DNA from 4 places in the Pantoea sp. Ae19-2 genome. Region 3 is predicted to be linked to each of the others. Evidence: predicted binding sites of a transcription regulator. Region 3 holds the regulator's gene; each other region holds the start of a gene.
The links. The regulator PurR, encoded in region 3, represses purine synthesis genes. The targets are predictions, from matches to a motif close to CANGCAAACGTTTGCNTG.
Positions count from the first base shown of each region.

Region 1: the regulator PurR is predicted to act here: its motif matches at 2,526-2,543, upstream of AAIE03_RS16605 (NCS2 family permease).
Region 2: the regulator PurR is predicted to act here: its motif matches at 1,924-1,941, upstream of guaD (guanine deaminase).
Region 4: the regulator PurR is predicted to act here: its motif matches at 2,258-2,275, upstream of purM (phosphoribosylformylglycinamidine cyclo-ligase).

Region 1 covers NZ_JBCHWE010000001.1:3,610,284-3,615,318, forward strand. The annotation lists gene AAIE03_RS16600 (Na+/H+ antiporter) at 1-941, opposite strand, end outside; gene AAIE03_RS16605 (NCS2 family permease) at 1,086-2,435, opposite strand; gene AAIE03_RS16610 (glutathione S-transferase family protein) at 2,773-3,438, opposite strand; gene soxR (redox-sensitive transcriptional activator SoxR) at 3,478-3,963, opposite strand; gene soxS (superoxide response transcriptional regulator SoxS) at 4,128-4,553, shown strand; gene AAIE03_RS16625 (YjcB family protein) at 4,799-5,035, shown strand, end outside.
Region 2 covers NZ_JBCHWE010000001.1:1,666,775-1,671,809, forward strand. The annotation lists gene AAIE03_RS07705 (DUF1161 domain-containing protein) at 1-151, opposite strand, end outside; gene AAIE03_RS07710 (DUF1283 family protein) at 197-520, opposite strand; gene AAIE03_RS07715 (YnfA family protein) at 653-979, shown strand; gene ydfG (bifunctional NADP-dependent 3-hydroxy acid dehydrogenase/3-hydroxypropionate dehydrogenase YdfG) at 1,008-1,754, opposite strand; gene guaD (guanine deaminase) at 2,127-3,455, shown strand; gene xdhA (xanthine dehydrogenase small subunit) at 3,452-4,891, shown strand; gene xdhB (xanthine dehydrogenase molybdopterin binding subunit) at 4,881-5,035, shown strand, end outside.
Region 3 covers NZ_JBCHWE010000001.1:1,946,035-1,951,069, forward strand. The annotation lists gene rnt (ribonuclease T) at 1-82, shown strand, start outside; gene AAIE03_RS08950 (Grx4 family monothiol glutaredoxin) at 129-464, opposite strand; gene AAIE03_RS08955 (C40 family peptidase) at 829-1,650, shown strand; gene cydH (cytochrome bd-I oxidase subunit CydH) at 1,715-1,804, opposite strand; gene purR (HTH-type transcriptional repressor PurR) at 2,085-3,110, shown strand; gene punR (DNA-binding transcriptional activator PunR) at 3,107-4,012, opposite strand; gene punC (purine nucleoside transporter PunC) at 4,121-5,035, shown strand, end outside.
Region 4 covers NZ_JBCHWE010000001.1:591,487-596,521, reverse strand. The annotation lists gene hda (DnaA inactivator Hda) at 1-6, opposite strand, end outside; gene uraA (uracil permease) at 39-1,322, opposite strand; gene AAIE03_RS02840 (hypothetical protein) at 1,297-1,482, opposite strand; gene upp (uracil phosphoribosyltransferase) at 1,482-2,108, opposite strand; gene purM (phosphoribosylformylglycinamidine cyclo-ligase) at 2,339-3,379, shown strand; gene purN (phosphoribosylglycinamide formyltransferase) at 3,376-4,014, shown strand; gene pstB (phosphate ABC transporter ATP-binding protein PstB) at 4,044-4,817, opposite strand; gene pstA (phosphate ABC transporter permease PstA) at 4,824-5,035, opposite strand, start outside.

The DNA of each region.
Region 1 (5,035 bases), 1.7 Mb from region 3:
ATATCCACGTTGGGATCCGCGTTCGCCTGTTGAATGGAATTTTCCAGGATAGAGGGCAATTGCAGGCCCAGCATCAGGAACACCATGCCGTTAAACACAAACTCCAGCATGTGCCAGACGCTGTTGGCGCGCAGTCGCATGGTCAGCGGGGCCTGACGGATAATACCGGAGCGCGTGATGGTCATCCCGGCCGCGACGGCGGCTAAAATGCCGGAAACGCCCAGGTGTTCTGCAATCAGATAAGAGGCAAACGGCAGCAGCAGCAGCAGGACGATCTGTGTGGCAGCATCGTCCCCACCGCTCCAGCGGTTCAGGACACGCAGTGACTTACCGTAGAGCCAGCAGACCGCAACACCGGCAATTAAGCCGCCGACCGCCACTTTCAGGAATTCGACGCTGGCACCGCCCCAACTAAACACCATGGTGCCCATCGCCACCGCGACGGCAAATTTCAGTGAAACCAGGCCAGAGGCATCGTTCATCAAGGCTTCGCCCTGAAGTATTCCCATAATTTTCTTAGGAATGCGGCCTTCGCCGACAATGCCTGAAAGCGCCACGGCATCGGTAGGTGATAACACTGCCGCCAGGGCGAAAGCAGGGATAAGAGGAATACCGGGAACCGTCCAGTAAATCAGATAGCCAATTCCGACGACGGTAATCAGCACCAGCACCAGCGCCAGGCCAAGAATTTCCCGCCCGTAATGCAGAAACTCGCTAACCGGCGTTTTCCAGCCGTCAGCAAATAACAGCGGCGGAATAAATAAGACGAGGAACAGTTCCGGATCAAAATCCACATGCAGGCCGAAGTTAGGCCAGGCCAGTAGCGCACCGACGGCGATCTGCACCAGCGGTAGCGGGATTTGAAAAGGCAAGATACGTGCGGCGACCCCGGAGAGCGACACCACCAGTGTCATAATTAAAATAGTAAAAAAGATTTCCATGCTTTCCTTAGGCGGTTGTTATCTTCGAATCAACTATAAGTTAAAAGTGTAAAACAAACTGGCCAGGGCAGGAAAAGCAAGCCGTGCTTAAAAGACCAAAAAGCGGATAATTCCGGACGCTCCGCTGAACGTCCGGTTTGACAGTCAGATCGCCCAGCCTCCGGCATAAAAGGCGACTAACGCGGCGGCAATCACGACAGTGCCCACGTTGAGCTTACGCCACTCGCCCGCAAACAGACGGCCCACCACCAGAGTGGCGAACCCCATCATAATGCCGGTAACGATGTTACAGGTCAGCACGATAATCACCGCCGTGAGCAGGCCGGACATGGCATCAACGAAGTCACCGAAATCGATCTTGGCCACGTTGCTCAGCATCAACAGGCCGACATACATCAACGCTGGCGCGGTGGCGTAAGCCGGCACCAGGTATGCGATCGGCGACATGAACAGAATGACCAGGAACAGGAGACCCACAACGATCGCCGTCAGGCCGGTTTTACCGCCCGCCGCCGTACCGGCGGCAGACTCAATGTAGACTGCCGCGGGCGAAGCACCGACAAGGCCAGCAAACAGGCTACTGACGGAATCCGTGGTCAGCGCCCGACCACCGTTGATGATCTGCCCGTCTTTATCCAGCAGATTGGCCTGGCCCGCAACCGCGCGGATCGTGCCGGTGGCATCAAAGACCGCCGTCATCACTAGCGCCAGCACGCTGGGCAGCACCGCAGGCTGCAAGGCGCCCATGATGTCCAGGCTAAAGAGCTGTGACTCACCCTGCGCATCACGCAGGCTGGGCAGGGCAAACAGTCCCTGCCAGCGCACGGCCGGGTCGAACACCAGCCCCAGAGCAGAAATCGCGATAACGGTCAGTAAAATACCGCCAGGCACGCGGCGTTTTTCCAGGCCAAAAATGGCGGCCAGCCCCAGCAATGACATCATGACGGGGAACGACGTAAACTGGCCCAGGGCAACGGGTAACCCTGAGGCCGGATTTCTGACGACCAGTCCCACGTTGTCTGCCGCAATCAGCAGCAAAAACAGACCAATGCCGACGCCCGTTCCGTGCGCAACCCCCATTGGCAGATTGCGTAAGATCCAGGCGCGAATTCCGGTGGTGGAAATCAGGGTAAAGAGCAGGCCCATCAGGAACACGGCACCCAGCGCCACGGGTACGCTAATGTGCTGACCCAGCACAAGGCTGAAAGCGGTAAACGCCGTCAGTGAGATAGCACAGCCAATTGCCATGGGTAAATTCGCCCACAGCCCCATGATGATCGATCCCACGCTCGCCACCAGACAGGTCGCAACGAACACCGCCGTGGGTGAAAATCCCGCCTTACTGAGCATGCCGGGCACCACGATCACTGAATAAACCATGGCGAGGAACGTAGTCAGCCCGGCGACAATTTCCTGTCGCACGCTGCTGCCACGGGCCGAGATGGCGAACCAGGCATCCAGCTTTCCACCGGACGGGCGTGATTCAATTGACATAGTTGAGCCTCAAAAATTGTTGTAGTGGGATCGTGCGGTAACGGCCCTGACGTCCCTGGAAACCTGTCATCGCCAGCGGGCAGCCGGCAAAAGGCAAACGTTTACTTCGCCGCACAGAACGGGACGTCACGCTGCCCCGTTTAAAGGGGGCAGATTATCCGGCGTTTAACCGCCGTTTTTCAACCGCTGAGTGAGGATTGGTGACTATAAAGATCAGGTTGATAACATCAGGAATGCTCTTGATACCATCATTTAACATTCTGTCCGTCAGGATAAGGCGTCAAAAACGAGAAGGCAGGCAAGAATGACGCCGGGCGGCGTCATCGGGCAACGTGCATCAGCCAGAAAGATTAATCTCACCGCCTTGTTGAATAGCGCGCTGCCAGGCCGCGCGCTGTTGCACGGTCGTTAACCATTTTTGCGTAGCGGGGGCATCTTTCAGTCCGGCGCGCTGGCTCAGCGCCAGAATAGGGAAACTCATCTGCACATCCGCAATGCTGAAGCGCTGACCCGCGAACCACGGCTGTGTTGAAAGGTGAGCTTCAATGACCTGCTTGTGCAATTTGAGTTGTTTATCCAGCCAGGCTTTCTGAACGCCTTTGCCCAGCGCCGCGCCCACGGGGCGAAGCAACCAGGGCACCGGCGCGCTGCCAAGGCGGCCAAAAACCAGCTTCATCACCAGCAGCGGCATCAGTGAACCTTCCGCATAGTGCAGCCAGTAACGCGCCTGTAGCTGCGCCTCTTCATCAGTGAGCTGCAGCCGTTTTTCGCTGTCGTATCTTTCTTCCAGATACTCAAGGATGGCACCGGACTCGGCCACCACGCGCTTGCCATCGGTGATCACGGGCGACTTCCCTAACGGATGCACTTTTTTTAAAGCGTCCGGCGCCAGCATCGTGGGTTCGCGCTGGTAGCGCTTGACCTGGTAAGGCACTTCCAGCTCTTCCAGCATCCACAGCACCCGGTGAGAGCGCGATTGTTCAAGATGGTGAACGGTGATCATCATGGTTCCCTGTGAGTGAATATGCTGCAAGTATAGACGTCACCTTGTCTTATGCAGGGAACCATCCTGCTCAGGATCGAGCAGTACCGCGCCAGAGCCCTGCTGGCCCAGCAGGTCGCCAGGGTTGCGCAGTGGGCAGTCACGCATTGATAAACACCCACAGCCAATGCAGCCATCCAGATCGTTACGCAGGCGCGTCAGCGTTTCGATGCGCTTATCCAGTTCGTCGCGCCAGTGCTGCGTCAGATTGCCCCATTCCTGAGCAGACATCCGCTTATCTGCCGGCATGTTCTCAAGGCTGTCACTGACGCTGGCGAGCGGAATACCAATGCGCTGTGCAATTTTAATAATGGCCACCCGTCGCAGCACATCACGGCTGTAACGCCGCTGGTTTCCGCTATTACGGGTGCTGAAAATCAGCCCTTTGCTTTCATAAAAGTGCAGTGCAGAAACGGCGACGCCGCTTCGGCGCGCCACTTCGCCCGGTGTCAGAACGGGTTTTGGGTAATTGCGATCTTTTTTCATTTGGCACTTTACCTCAAGTTAACTTGAGGAATTATACTCTTTTCCCATCAGAACGACACCTTCCCTTATGATGTCATGCGCCAGCGAGCGGACCCGGTTTTATCGCCGAAAGCCTGTTAATTCCGCATGAACGCTAAGGGGAAATTCACCAGAAGGATGAGGCCATGATACAAGAAGAGATCATTCATTCACTGACGCACTGGATTGACCAAAACCTGGATAAGAGCCTGTCAATTGACGAAGTCGCCGCCAAATCAGGCTATTCGAAATGGCATCTGCAACGTATGTTCCGTAGCGTGACGAAACAGACGTTGGGTGGCTATATTCGCGAACGCCGCCTGACGCTGGCCGCTGAAGCGCTGCGACAAACGCAGCGGCCGGTGTTTGATATTGCGATGCAATATGGCTATGACTCGCAACAGACATTCTCACGCGTTTTTCGTCGCCAGTTTTCACAAACGCCCACGGCTTATCGCCACGCGATGCGCCGCCAGGCCATCCAGCGTCCGCGTTTGATGCGCTTTGACTGCAGCGACACGATGACCAGCTTTACCCAGCGGACAACGGGAGAATGCTGTCCGGTTAGCTGACGCGCTCCGTGCGCCTGCCCAGGCGCACGCCGCATTTAGTGCCCCAACCTTGTCGTAAGCGCCCTCTTTTTCTGCTGCCAGATCAGACAAATTTTGTACAAAAATCAGAAATCGGATGATATAGTGTGACCCACATCACATTATGACACTTGTTGCCGACGAAAGAGCCCGACCTGACAGACTTTTCCGCCGACGTGATGTTCGCAGACAGTCAGGCGTAATCTCCGATTTTGAGGTCAAAATTGATGGCGACTTTAACCACCAGTTTTCTTGTTATGCGCTGGGAATTGCTTAGCGCGATAATGATGTTCTTTGCCAGCACGCTAAAAACCCGTCTCCGCCAGGACAGTCATCACGTCATGGCGTTTCTCTGTGGCAGCGTAGGCGTTGGGATGTCGTGCTGGTTCGTGACCGGCTTGATGGGCATCACGTTGAGTATGGAAAACGTGCACCATTTCTTTAGCGTCTCTAAAGATGTCTTT
Region 2 (5,035 bases), 280 kb from region 3:
TGGCGACCACATCCAGGCTAAAGCCTGATTCGGGCACGCCGTTTTGAATGATTTTCTGGCTGATATCCGCTTTTACAGATTCGCAGGATGCCTGAGCCAGCAGGGGGAAGGCTAAAAACGTCGCTGTCAGTAATGCACTCTTGATCTTCATAACCCTTTCCTTTTGTCATGCGTCAGTCATTACTATAGCCGAAATTTACGGCAATACCGGGCGGCCCGTGCGGCGGTCTAAGCAGCGCAGCGTATTGGGTTCCCAATAGGCATTCAGATTAGCGCTCTGTTCACATTTGTCGCGTGTGTCGAATGCGCGATCGGCTTTATCGAATTCTTTCTCAACCCGGCTGTTCACTTTGTTGCGCAGCATGTGCGTATCATTCCACTGCTCTTTACTCTGACGTGCCGCTTCGTTGCTCAATGCGCTGCTGCCGTTTTCAATAATCACGTGTTCGGTGTTCGCACTGACACGCATCGCGGTGGCAGAAAGCAGGGCCACCATCAGAACCGGAACCAATTTTTTCATCGTAATATCCTTCGGTTAACACTGTTTTACTCTTGGGTAAAACTATTGCATCAAATGAGAATAGTATACCATTGCCGATTACTTGCTCACCAGCTGTGTGCATGTTGTTTACCTGTCAGAGAGATTATTGTGCTGCTAAAAACCACGCTGCTGTTTTTTATCACCGCGCTGGCGGAAATCATCGGCTGTTTTCTGCCGTGGCTGTGGCTAAAGAAGGGGGCGTCCATGTGGCTGTTGTTGCCTGCCGCGTTGAGTCTCGGGTTATTTGTCTGGTTGCTGACCTTACATCCTACGGCCAGCGGCCGGGTTTACGCGGCGTACGGCGGCGTCTATGTGCTGACGGCCATGCTTTGGCTGCGCGTGGTCGAAGGTGTCAAGCTGAGCGCATGGGACTGGAGTGGTGCGCTGATTGCGCTGAGCGGCATGCTGATTATCGTAGCGGGATGGGGCAAAGCCTAAAAGCCAGCCTTTGCGGCTGGCTTATCGGTCAGGGTTTATGCACTTTCAGCCCTGCCAGCGTCTGGCTGACGGGCATCATCTCAAGCGTATTGATGTTGACGTGCTTCGGCAGCGTGGCCACCCAGTAAACGGCTTCGGTAACGTCTTCAGGCGTCAGGGCCGTGGCGCCCTCGTAGACCTGTTCGGCCTTGCCATCGTCCCCTTTAAAGCGCACGTTAGAAAACTCCGTACCGCCGACCAGGCCCGGCTCAATATCGGTCACACGCAGGGCCGTACCGTGTAAATCGGTGCGTAAGTTAAGGCTGAACTGGCGGACAAAGGCTTTGGTGGCGCCATAAACGTTGCCCCCAGCATAAGGCCAGCTGCCGGCAATCGAACCAATGTTGATAATGTGACCGACGTTACGCTCTACCATGGCAGGCAAAACCGCGCGCGTCATATAGACCAGCCCTTTGGTATTGGTGTCGATCATATTTTCCCAGTCGTTCACATCTGCCCGGTGCGCGGGTTCAATGCCCAACGCCAGACCGGCGTTATTCACCAGGACATCAATATTGCGCCACTCGGCAGGCAGCTGTGTGATGGCCTCTTCAATCGATGCCCGGTTACGCACATCTAACTGTACGGTATACAGATTCTCACCCAGCTCCGTTTTCAGCGCCTTCAGGCGTTCAGCACGACGTCCACTGGCAATCACCTTGTGACCTGTTTCGATGAATCGGCGGGTAATGCTTTGGCCAAAACCGGCTGTGGCTCCCGTAACAAAAATAATCATCTCACTTTTCCCTCTTCCAGTTTCGTGATGTCTCCTCACCTTATCACGGCATTTTAGCCTGTGTCCGCTGAATTCCGCGGGGAGGCGCTTTTGCGCGCTTTTAGCGCACGCTGCCCCGAAATCGTGCAGAGAACGGGGCAGCAAAGTAACGTGGCAGGGGGCATTTTTACTGGCAACCGATTGCGTTAGATGAGCAACCGATTGCGTGGCGATTTTATCGGCGAAATTGTTGCGCAACAGGATTATTGACATAAGTTACTGATAATAAAGTAATTTATCAGGCGACAATCTGGCATGCGTCTTGCAAAGTGTTTAAAGAGAGTACGAGATGAACAGGGCGACAACATCAGGCGCCCGGTAAGAGGAAACGATATGTCTACATGCCAGGACACGGCGATTCGTGCCAGTTTTTTTGATTTTGCCGCGGTGGCGAACGAGCCTGAGGCTATTCTGTCTCAGGCGCGTTATATCGAAGATGGTCTGCTCATTCTGCGTGAGGGCCGCGTAGTCGGTTTGCACCCCTGGTGTGATGTCAGCAGCAGTCAGGCAGCAGAGCGCGTTATCGATCTGCGCGGTAAGCTGATCCTGCCGGGTTTTGTCGACTGCCACATTCATTACCCGCAAACAGAAATGATCGGCGCCTATGGTGAGCAGCTTCTCGAATGGCTGAATCAGTATACGTTTCCGGTTGAGAGGCAGTACCGCTGTGCCGAGCATGCCGCGCAAATGTCAGCGTTTTTTCTCCATCAGCTACTGGCTAACGGCACCACCAGTGCGTTGGTTTTTGGCACGGTGCATCCGCAGTCGGTAGAGGCGCTTTTTAGCGCGGCCGAAGTGCTTGAGATGCGCATCATCGCCGGTAAAGTCATGATGGATCGCAATGCGCCTGATTACCTCACCGAAACGCCGGAGGAAAGCTATCAACATTCCCGCGATCTGATTGAGCGCTGGCACGGCCGCGGCCGACTGAGCTATGCCCTGACGCCGCGTTTTGCGCCCACCTCGTCACCCGACCTGTTAAAGAAAGTGCAGGCGCTGCGCACGGCTTACCCGGATGTCTGGCTCCACACGCACCTCAGCGAAAACCCACAGGAAGTTGCCTGGGTCAACGCGCTGTTTCCCGAACGCAATGGCTATCTGGACGTTTACCACCACTATCAGCTGACCGGCCGGCGAAGCGTCTTTGCACACTGCCTGCATCTGGAAAATCATGAATGGCAGTGTCTGCACGATACGGATTCCGCCATTGCCTTTTGCCCGACCTCAAACCTGTTTTTGGGAAGCGGCCTGTTTAATATCAAGCGCAGCTGGCAGCAGGGCATCAAAGTGGGCATCGGCACCGATGTTGGCGCCGGAACCACCTTTAATATGCTGCAAACGCTGGGCGAGGCTTACAAGGTCGGCCAGCTGCAGCAATACAGGCTGAGTGCTGCAGAAGCCTTTTACCATGCCACGCTGGGCGGGGCCCGTGCGCTGGATCTTGACCAGCACATCGGTAATTTTGCACCAGGTAAAGAAGCTGACTTTGTCGTGCTGGATCCCGCCGTATCGGCGCTGCAAAAGCTGCGTATGGGGAACTGCAAGGATATCTGGGAAAAACTGTTCGTCTTGATGACGCTGGGTGATGACAGAAACATCGTAGAGACGTGGGTTAACGGCCGACCGGTCTGGCAATCCACCACAAAGGAGAATGCCGCATGATTCAGTTTCTGCTTAACGACCAGCTCGTCACAGAAGAACGTATCGATCCCAATCTGACGGTACTCTCTTATCTGCGCACGCATCAGCGTCGCTGTGGCACCAAGGAGGGCTGTGCGTCCGGCGACTGCGGTGCCTGTAGCGTCACGCTGGGGAGCGTGGTGGACGGCAGGTTGCACTATCAGACCGTTAACAGCTGCCTGATGCTGGTCAGTGGATTACAGGGCAGGCAGCTCATCACCGTCGAAGATTTACGTGAGGGGAAAACCCTGCATCCGGCTCAGCAGGCGATGGTGGACTGTCATGGCTCGCAGTGTGGCTTCTGCACGCCGGGCTTTGTGATGTCATTGTTCAGTTTGCAAAAAAATCACAGCGACTGGGACCGGCAGCAGGCAGAGCATGCGCTGGCCGGCAACCTGTGTCGCTGCACCGGTTATCGTTCCATTATGGCGGCGGCCGAACAGTTGGTGACGCAGGCACAGCCGGACAGCTTTGATCGGTGTGAGCAGGGCGTGGTTGAGCGCCTGCGCGCGCTGGAGAATCAGGAGGTCCGGGTAATTCAGGACAAAGGCCGTCACTGTTACCTTCCCACCACCGTCGCGCAGCTCGCTGCACTCTGTGTCGCGCACCCCGATGCCGCGTTACTGGCGGGCGGCACGGACCTGAGCCTGCTGATTACCCAACGCTACCAGGGCATTCCAGTGATGATTGCGCTGGGGCAGGTGGATGCACTGAAACACTGTTATGAGGACGACGCATCCTATCACTTAGGTGCCGCCGCCTCGCTCGACCAGATCGCAGCGTTTATGGCGACGCGCATTCCGGGAGTAACGGAGATGCTGACGCGTTTTGCCTCGCTGCAAATTCGCCAGCTTGGCACACTGGGCGGTAACCTTGCTAATGCTTCCCCGATTGGCGATGCATCGCCAACGCTGCTGGCATTAAACGCCTCTCTGCTGCTGCAGAAGGGCGACACGCAACGCACTTTGCCACTCAGCGCGTTTTTTACCGGCTACCGGCAGACCGTGCTGCAACCCGGTGAGTTTATCCATACCATCATTATTCCAAAAGTGACGGTGTCACCTGATTTTGTTGCCTGGAAGGTCTCGAAACGGCTGGATGACGACATTTCAGCCGTGTTTGCCGCTTTTAATATCCAAACCGATAACGGCATTGTGACAGCGGCACACATTGCCTTTGGCGGGATGGCGGCAACGCCGGTGCGCGCCACAGGCTGTGAGCAGGCCATGATTGGATCGGCCTTAACCGCACAAACGATAGCCACGGCCTGTCAGGCGCTGGAAGAGACCTTTGAGCCGCTCAGCGACTTTCGCGCCAGCGCCGGCTATCGCCTGCAGGTGGCGTGCAACCTGCTGCGCCGTTACTTTTACCGTCTCAACGGATTGTCCCTGACTGAGGTAAGCCGCTATGTCCCATAATCGTCCGGCTCTGCCCGATTCAGCATTACCCATTGCTCATGCGCGCGACATCAGCAGCGGCGTGGGGCGCAGCAATAAGCATGAAAGCGCCGATAAACACGTGTCCGGCGAGGCGATATATATCGATGACAAAGCGGAGCAGCC
Region 3 (5,035 bases):
GGTCAATCGCTGGAAACGTCTGGGAGGCTGGCCGCTGGCTCTAGCGGAAGAGGCAACAGAAGATCAGGGCGCGGCGGAGTAAAGGCCCGTTAAACGAAGAAAAGGCCGACGATGTCGGCCTTTTTTTATTATTCCGCTTCTTTAAACTTCTCAGCGGTTTCTTTGACCAGCGGTTGTAATTCGCCACGCTGGAACATCTCAACAATAATGTCGCAGCCGCCAACCAGTTCGCCATCGACCCACAGCTGAGGGAAGGTTGGCCAGTTAGCATACTTTGGCAGCTCTGCGCGAATATCCGGGTTCTGCAGAATATCCACGTAAGCGAAGCGCTCACCACAGGCAGACAGCGCCTGAACCGCCTGGGCAGAGAAACCGCAGCTTGGCAGTTTCGGCGAACCTTTCATGTACAGCAGGATCGGGTTTTCTGCGATCTGGCGCTGAATTTTTTCTACAGTACTCATTATTGCCTTCCTTAATTCGTCACTTCGTGTTTCTTTATTGTAGCGACTTCCCTTCAGGACTGAAAATGAGATTTTCTTCCCGTTAGGGCAAACCGCCATGTTTGTTAAGTCCGCTTGCGCGCTATCCACCCGCTCATCGGGACCCGAAAGGTGAATGTATTAATAATTTGCAATAATTTTGCTGAGTTAAGCTGCTGAAATTGCTTATTTATGCCTGCTTTTTACCCAAGTTATTAATTAATAAAAAAAGGACTTACTGTTTTAAAAAAAACTGGACTAGAATGTCTTCGGCGCTGATCGTTGATCAGATTTTTCTTAACCTTGTCAGATATCTGTTGAACCTGACAGCTTAACCAGTAAACGGACTATGCGTTCAATTATTACGCTTCTTATTCTGGCTTTTGCGCAACTGTTCTTTAACGTCGCCTCTGCATCACCGCAGGCGCCGGTTAAGGCCAGCTTGCATAAGGTAGAGAAAAAAAGTGCGCGCGAAGATGAGCGGCGCAAGCGACGCACGGTTAAAGCGTCGGCGAAAAAAAGCCGTTCCTCCGCAGAGCAGAAATCCAGCAAAACGCTTAAAACCAGTAAAAATCCCTCTCACGCGGTTGCCTCTCACAAAACCCTGACCAAAGCGACTGATTCACACAAGAAGCTCACAAAAAAAGTGGCGGCCAATGCCACCAGCAAGAAACGCTATGGTCATCAACGCGCGGTGAAGGTGGCGAAAGCGAACAGCAAGGATACCGGCACCATCAAAATGAGCAACGCACACCGTCAGCGCTATCAAAAAGCACGTGAAACGGCGATGGCAAAACTGATGGGACAGCTGGGCAAGCGCTACCAGTGGGGCGGAAAATCGCCGCATACCGGTTTCGACTGCAGCGGCCTGGTGTGGTACGCCTACAAAGATGTGGTGAAATTTAAAATTCCGCGTACTGCAAATGAAATGTATCACCTGCGGGATGCCGCGCCGGTGAATCGGGAAGCGCTGGAGAAAGGCGATCTGGTGTTTTTCCGCATCAACGGACGTGGCACGGCCGACCACGTGGGTGTTTACCTGGGTAACGGTAAATTTATTCAGTCACCGCGTACCGGAAAGGACATTCAAATCAGTGCGTTAAGCGAAGATTACTGGCAGCGCCACTATATTGGTGCGCGTCGCGTCATGACGCCAAAAACCGTTCGCTAAACGTCACTCCTCCGTCATACCGACGGAACGCAGCCGGGACAGGGAAACCTTCCCGGCTTTTTTATTAGTTCAGAATGGCGGTAAAGCTGAACGCAATAATCATCAACAGTGCAGCCGCCGTGGTCATCAATGACAGTTTCAGATCGGTACTCATCACAACTCCTTAGGCACAATTTTAGTAGGGGTTAAGCATTTTCCCACACGCGTGGGTAAAAATCTCGTTTTATCCGTGCAGCCTTGTTAGAATCCCCTCTTTGTTGCGCAACAGCGCGCAACATCGGTTGCGTCAGCACCCTTTTCAACCGTTATTTCCTGCCCCGATGCCCCATAACCGGTCAGAAAAACGATTTTTTTGCAGAAATAACCGTCCGCTGACGCAAACGTTTAACAACATGCTTATCAACAGGTTAGATAAGCCCGGGAGTTCGATTTTCATGGCAACAATTAAAGATGTGGCGAAACGTGCAGGCGTCTCTACCACAACCGTTTCTCACGTCATCAATAAGACGCGCTTTGTCGCAGAAGATACCCGCGAAGCGGTCTGGGAAGCGATTCGGGAATTACATTATTCACCCAGCGCCGTAGCACGCAGCCTGAAGGTGAATCACACCAAAACGCTGGGCCTTTTGGCCACCTCCAGCGAGGCGCCCTATTTCGCTGAAATTATTGAAGCCGTGGAGAATCACTGCTTTGATAAAGGCTACACCCTGATTTTAGGCAACGCGCATAACGACCTGCAAAAACAGCGTGCCTACCTCTCGATGATGGCGCAGAAGCGCGTCGATGGGCTGCTGGTCATGTGTTCTGAGTACCCGGATGATTTGCTGCAAATGCTGGAAGCCAACCGCAATATTCCCATGGTGGTCATGGACTGGGGCGAATCCCGTGCCGATTTTACTGACACGGTGCTGGATAATGCGTTTCAGGGCGGTTATCTGGCCGGCCGCTACCTCATCGAACGCGGGCATCGCGATATCGGCGCCATTCCAGGGCAAATGGAACGTAACACCGGTGGTGGCCGTCATGCCGGTTTCCTCAAGGCGCTGGAAGAAGCCGGTATTCAGCCGCGTTCAGAGTGGATTGTGCAGGGCGATTTCGAGCCTGAATCCGGGTATCAGGCTATGCAGCAAATTCTGTCGCAGAAGCAGCGCCCAAGCGCGGTGTTCTGCGGTGGCGATATTATGGCCATGGGCGCTATCTGTGCCGCCGATGAAATGGGCCTGCGCGTCCCGCAGGATATTTCGGTGATTGGCTACGATAATGTGCGCAACGCACGCTATTTCACGCCTGCACTCACTACCGTGCACCAGCCAAAAGCGCAACTGGGGGAGAAGGCTCTGGAGATGCTGCTGGACCGCATTACCAGCAAGCGTGAAGAGTCGCAAACCATCGAAGTGCATCCGACACTGATTGAGCGACGCTCTGTAGGCTACGGTCCCTATCGCGACTACCGTCGCTAATCCTCGCTCAACCACTCCTGATTGAGCGTTTGCGCATCACCCAGGTAATTGAGCAACCAGCCCAATGCCGGTGATGCGCGATCTTCCGCCCAACTGACGCAGCAGGGACTTTCTGGAAAAGGCTGGGGCAAGTTAAGTTCGGTCACTTCGCCGCTGTCCAGTAGCGGGCGGGCTAAGTGCCCCGGCACCATTGCGACGCACAGCCCGGACCGGACGCAGTCCAGCCCGGTCTGCCATTCAGGCACCACCAGTCGGCGTTGATTATCCAGAGCCCAGGTCATACGGCGCGGTAACGCACGCGAGGTGTCTTCCAGCACCAGCGAAGGCCAGTTGCGCAACGCCTCATCATCCAGCCGGGCGACCTGGGTTAACGGATGTTCCCGCGCGACGATGCAGCGCCAGTTCAGGGTTCCCATATCGCGGAAAGCAAACCGCCCGCCCACCGGAATCGCCTGAGTCGCGCCTATTGCGACCTCGACTCTTCCGTCAGCCAGCGCATCCCATACGCCGTTAAACACTTCATAACTGATGTGGAGCTCCATATCCGGAAAGTGGCGGTAGAAATCCCTGACGAACTGACGGGTTCGGTGCGGTTTCACAATGCAGTCCACCGCAATCGCGATTTGCCCTCGCCAGCCGTTGGCCAGTTGCTGGCACTGACGGCGCGTGGCATCCATTTTTTTGATGACGCTGCGGCCTTCTCGCACAAAATGTTCGCCCGCAGGTGTCAAAACAACCTCCCGGTGCTGCCGTTCAAACAGCGGTACCGCCAGCCAGGTTTCAAGCTGGCGAACGGTATAGCTGATGGCAGAAGGCACACGGTGCAACTCCTGGGCCGCAGCACTGAAACTGCCGCCACGCGCGACCGCATCAACCACTTCAAGCGCATATTCAGACCACATATCCTGCCTTTAAATTTTTTAACAGCAACAGGCAAATTTTACCGTTTCACAGTATGAAGTACAGCTTTTACACTGCCCCGCGTTTATCCTGCAAAAAATGAGAATCAGATGTCAGCTTCTAAAGGATTCATTCCCTATCTTGCCGTGCTCAGTATGCTGGGCTTTCTGGCCACCGATATGTACCTGCCCGCCTTCGGGGCCATGCAGCAAAGTTTTAACACCTCCGCCGGGATGATCAGCGCCAGTATGAGCCTGTTCCTGGCGGGTTTTGCCTGTGGTCAGCTGGTATGGGGACCGCTGTCAGATCGTATTGGCCGCAAACCGGTATTGCTGGCAGGACTGAGCCTGTTTGCGCTGGGTTGTGCGGGGATGCTGTGGGTGGACGACGTCGTACTGATGCTGGTGCTGCGCTTCATTCAGGCCATCGGCGTGTGCGCGGCTGCCGTGAGCTGGCAGGCCCTGGTGGTCGATCGCTATCCTCAGTCGCGCGCGAATAAAGTCTTTGCCACTATTATGCCGCTGGTCGCGCTGTCTCCTGCGCTGGCCCCGCTGCTGGGAGCCTGGCTGATTAGCCATTTTCACTGGCGCTCAATTTTTGTCGTTCTGACCGCGATTGCCGCAGCCCTGATCTTGATTACGCTGCGCCTGCCATCGGTACAAACAGCCCGCCGCCCGGCCCCGTCACAGCCCGGTTTTATGACGCTGCTGCGTTCACGCGTCTACAGCGGTAACGTCCTGATGTATTCTGCCTGCTCGGCCAGCTTTTTTGCCTGGTTGACCGGATCACCGTTTATTCTGGCAGCGATTGGCCTGTCGCCTGCTGATATCGGCTTAAGCTATATTCCGCAGACCATTGCTTTCTTAGTCGGCGGTTTTGGCTGCCGTGCGCTCCTTAACCGTTTCAAAGGGGCGCAGTTGCTGCCATGGCTGCTCATCGTCTATAGCCTTAGCGTACTGGCCCTGTTTGCCGTCGCCCTGTCAGGCTCGGTTTCACTCACCGCTTTGCTGGTGCCGTTTTGCGGC
Region 4 (5,035 bases), 1.4 Mb from region 3:
GGGCATCCCTGCCCGACTTTTGACCGCTGACGGTGGGATTACGACTCGCGGTTGTCTTCCGCATCCAGAATCACTTCTTCAGGACGCAGGAGGGAAATGACGCGAAAAATTAAGGCCAGCGCAACGCCGACCAGCGTGGCCAGCGCCATGCCTTTCAGCTCGGCAGCCCCGATATGCACTTTCGCCCCGCTGACGCCAATAATCAGGATAACGGAGGTCAGAATCAGGTTTTGCGCTTTGTTGTAATCCACTTTGGACTCAATCAGGACACGGATACCTGACGCGCCGATAACACCATACAGCAGCAGGGATACGCCACCCATCACCGGCACCGGAATCGCCTGAATAGCGGCCGCCAGTTTGCCGACGCAGGAGAGTAAAATCGCGAAAATGGCCGCGCCGCCAATCACCCAGGTACTGTAAACGCGGGTAATCGCCATGACGCCAATGTTTTCGCCGTATGTCGTGTTCGGGGTTGATCCAAAGAACCCGGAAATGACCGTCGATAAGCCATTGGCGAACATGGAACGATGCAGTCCGGGATCTCGCACCAGATCTCTTTTAACGATATTCGCCGTCACGACCAGATGGCCCACATGCTCGGCAATGACCACCAGAGCGGCGGGCAGAATGGTCAACATGGCAATCCATTCAAAGCGCGGCGTATAAAACGTCGGTAAGGCAAACCAGTGCGCCTGTTCAACGCCGCTCCAGTCCACGATGCCCATGAAGGCGGAAAGCGCGTAACCGGCCAGCACACCGATCAGGATAGGAATGATCGCCATAAATCCACGAAACAAAACCGATCCAAAAACGGTAACCGCCAGGGTCACCAGCGAAATCAACACGGTTGTGCCGTTTGGCGACTGGCCTTCGGCTGGAAGCAGCCCCGCCATATTCGCGGCCACGCCAGCCAGTTCCAGACCAATGACGGCAACGATGGCCCCCATTGCTGCTGGCGGAAACATCACGTCCAGCCAGCCTGTTCCGGCTTTTTTAACGATCAGCGCGACAAGGCAGAACAACACGCCACACAGAATAAAACCGCCCAGCGCTACTTCATAACCCAGCGGCAGCAGGAGCAACACGGGTGAAATAAAGGCAAAGCTGGAACCCAGATAGGCGGGGATTTTTCCCTTACAAATAAACAGGTACAGCAGCGTACCGATACCGTTAAACAGCAATACCGTCGCCGGATTGATGTGGAACAGAATTGGCACTAACACGGTGGCGCCAAACATGGCGAACAGATGCTGCAGGCTGAGCGGAATCGTTTGCAGTAATGGCGGCCGTTCGCTAACGCCGATAGCGCGACGAGTCATTAAAAGTCCCCTTGAGTGAGTGGTCTGTTTTCAGGCAAAAAAAAGCCGACTCTCTGGTCGGCTGGTTCATTTCTTTATGTGTTACAACAGAAAAAAGCGGCTCGGCCTGCTGCTGCAGGCTGAAAACAGCGTGATGCATGGCGCCGCGGATTTTCATCATTACTTGGTGCCGAAGATTTTATCACCGGCATCACCCAGGCCTGGGATGATATAACCCTTGTCGTTAAGCCCCTGATCCACAGAAGCGGTGTAAAGCTCCACATCCGGATGCGCTTTTTCCAGCGCGGCAATCCCTTCAGGTGCCGCAACCAGCACCAGCACTTTAATACTGCTGCAGCCCGCTTTCTTTAACAGATCTATCGTGGCAATCATTGAGCCGCCCGTGGCCAGCATGGGGTCAACCACCAGTGCCAGGCGCTCTTCGATATTCGAAACCAGTTTCTGGAAGTAAGGCACCGGCTCCAGCGTTTCTTCATCACGGTAGACGCCAACAACGCTGATGCGCGCGCTGGGTACGTGCTCCAGTACGCCTTCCATCATGCCCAGACCGGCACGCAGAATAGGCACGACGGTGATTTTTTTACCTTTGATTTGATCAACCTGAACCGGGCCATTCCAGCCCTCAATGGTGACCTTTTCGGTTTCCAGATCGGCGGTCGCTTCATACGTCAGCAGACTGCCGACTTCAGAGGCCAGCTCGCGGAAACGCTTTGTACTGATATCATGCTCACGCATCAGTCCCAGTTTATGTTTGACCAGCGGGTGTTTGACTTCCACGATCTTCATTGTTGTTCTCCCGGAGTGAGTTGAGCTAAAAAAAAATCGCGGGATTATACCGCCTTTTCGCCGCAGTGCCACATGTGCTTGCGCAATCAGAGGCATTTTGTCATGGCAAAGTAAGGATTGATGAAAATCGCCGGGGACGCAATCTGAGACTCGCAAACGTTTGCCTGCGCTGGTAGAATTGCCGCGCTTTATATTAAACCACCAACCGCAACTCGCGTGGGGACCTCGCAGTGACCGACAAGACCTCTCTCAGTTACAAAGACGCCGGTGTTGATATTGATGCTGGTAACGCTCTGGTTGACCGTATTAAAGGCGTAGTGAAAAAGACGCGTCGCCCGGAAGTCATGGGTGGACTAGGCGGCTTCGGTGCGCTTTGTGCGCTGCCGCAAAAATACCGTGAACCCGTGCTGGTCTCCGGCACCGACGGCGTAGGTACTAAACTGCGTCTGGCGATGGATCTTAAGCGCCACGATGCCATCGGCATTGATCTGGTCGCGATGTGTGTCAACGATCTGGTGGTACAAGGCGCTGAACCGCTCTTCTTCCTGGATTACTACGCCACCGGCAAACTGGATGTGGATACCGCGTCGGCGGTCATCACCGGTATCGCCGAGGGTTGCCTGCAGTCAGGCTGTGCACTGGTGGGCGGCGAAACGGCCGAAATGCCGGGCATGTATCATGGCGAAGACTACGACGTGGCCGGCTTCTGCGTTGGCGTCGTTGAGAAATCAGAAATCATTGACGGCAGCAAAGTGCAGGACGGCGATGTCCTGATCGCATTAGGCTCCAGCGGCCCGCACTCCAATGGTTATTCTCTGGTGCGCAAAATTCTGGAAGTCAGCGGGACCGATCCGCAGGTTGAGCAGCTCGAAGGCAAACCGCTGGCCGATCATTTGTTGGAACCTACCCGCATTTATGTCAAAAACATTCTGAGCCTGATCGAACAGGTCGATGTGCACGCTATCGCGCATCTCACCGGCGGCGGCTTCTGGGAAAACATTCCACGCGTGCTGCCCGATAACACCCAGGCCGTGATTGACGAAAAAAGCTGGGAATGGCCGGCTGTGTTTAGCTGGATGCAGCAGGCCGGTAACGTCAGCCGTCACGAAATGTACCGTACGTTCAACTGTGGCGTGGGTATGCTGATTGCCCTGAGCCCTGCCGACGCGGATAAAGCCGTTGAACTAATGCGCGCCGCCGGTGAAAATGCCTGGAAAATCGGCGTGATTAAGGCATCAGAAGCGGAAGAGCGTGTGGTCATCACGTCATGAAAAAGCTGGTTGTGCTGATCTCCGGCAACGGAAGTAATCTTCAGTCCATCCTTGACGCCTGTGCAAACGGGCGTATTCACGGCAGCGTCGCTGCCGTGTTCAGTAATAAAGCCTCCGCCTATGGCTTAGTCCGCGCAGAGCGGGCAGGCATTCCGGCTATTGCCCTGGACGCCCGTGACTTTAGCGACCGTGAAAGTTTTGATCGCCAGCTTATGCGTGAGATCGACGCCTGTGCGCCGGATGTTGTGGTGCTGGCAGGATATATGCGCATTTTAAGCCCGGGTTTTGTGGCGCATTATCGCGACCGACTGCTGAATATTCACCCGTCGCTCCTGCCCAAATATCCCGGACTGCATACTCACCGCCAGGCCCTGGAAAATGGCGATGCGGAGCATGGCACGTCAGTGCATTTCGTAACGGATGAACTGGACGGTGGTCCGGTGATTCTGCAGGCCAAGGTGCCCGTTTTTGCCGAAGACAGCGAAGCGGACATTACCGAGCGCGTGCAACATCAGGAACATGCCATCTATCCGCTGGTGATTAACTGGTTTGTTGAAGGCCGCCTGGCCATGCGTGAGGGAAAGGCCTGGCTGGATGGTAAGCCGTTACCGCTTCAGGGCTACGCCCACGAGTAACAGGCAGGGAGCCAGGCTCCCTGCCCTTTTCAGCCATAGCGTCCGGTGATGTAATCTTCCGTCCGGCGCACCTTCGGCGTCGTGAAAATCTTGTCTGTTGTGTCGAACTCCACCAGCGATCCCTGATGCATAAAGGCCGTGTAATCCGACACACGTGAGGCCTGCTGCATATTATGGGTGACCAGCACCAGCGTGAAGTGCTGTTTCAAGGTGCTCATCAGTTCTTCGATCACCAGCGTTGAAATCGGGTCCAGCGCCGACGTCGGCTCATCCAGTAACAGCACGTCCGGCTCAATCGCAATGGCGCGGGCGATAACCAGCCTCTGCTGCTGCCCCGTGGAGAGCGTCAGGGCATTCTGTGCCAGCTGATCTTTCACTTCTCCCCATAACGCCGCCGCACGGAGTGCGCGTTCACAGGCCTCATTCAGTACCCGCTTGTCGCGCACGCCCTGCAAGCGCAATCCGTACACCACGTTTTCGTAGACCGACTTCGGAAAAGGATTGGGCCGCTGGAAAACCATACCGACCCGGCGACGCAGCGCAGAGACATCCTGGGCAGGCCGCATGATCGACTGCTGCTCCAGAAGAATCTCGCCGTCGATGCGGCAGTTATCGATCACGTCATTCATACGATTAAAGCAGCGCAGCAACGTTGATTTGCCGCAGCCGGACGGCCCAATCAGGGCGGTAATACGGTTTTTAGGTAGCTGCAGCGAGACATCCTGAAGCACCTGACGCTCACCGTACCAGAGCGAAAGGTGATCAACGGTTAGCGCAATATCAGTTTCGGGCATTGTAGTCATCGTCAGTTATTGAGTCATCAGGCGATAGCGTTCACGCAGACGGTGACGCAGGCCCATGGCTAGCAGGTTCAGCAACAGAATAATGAGCACCAGCAGCAGCGCCGTGGCAAACACCAGCGGCCGGTCGGCTTCGGTATTGGGGCTTTGAAAAGCTAAATCATAAATCTGAAAGCCCAGATGCATAAATTTTCTGTCGAGGTGCAGATAGGGAAACACCG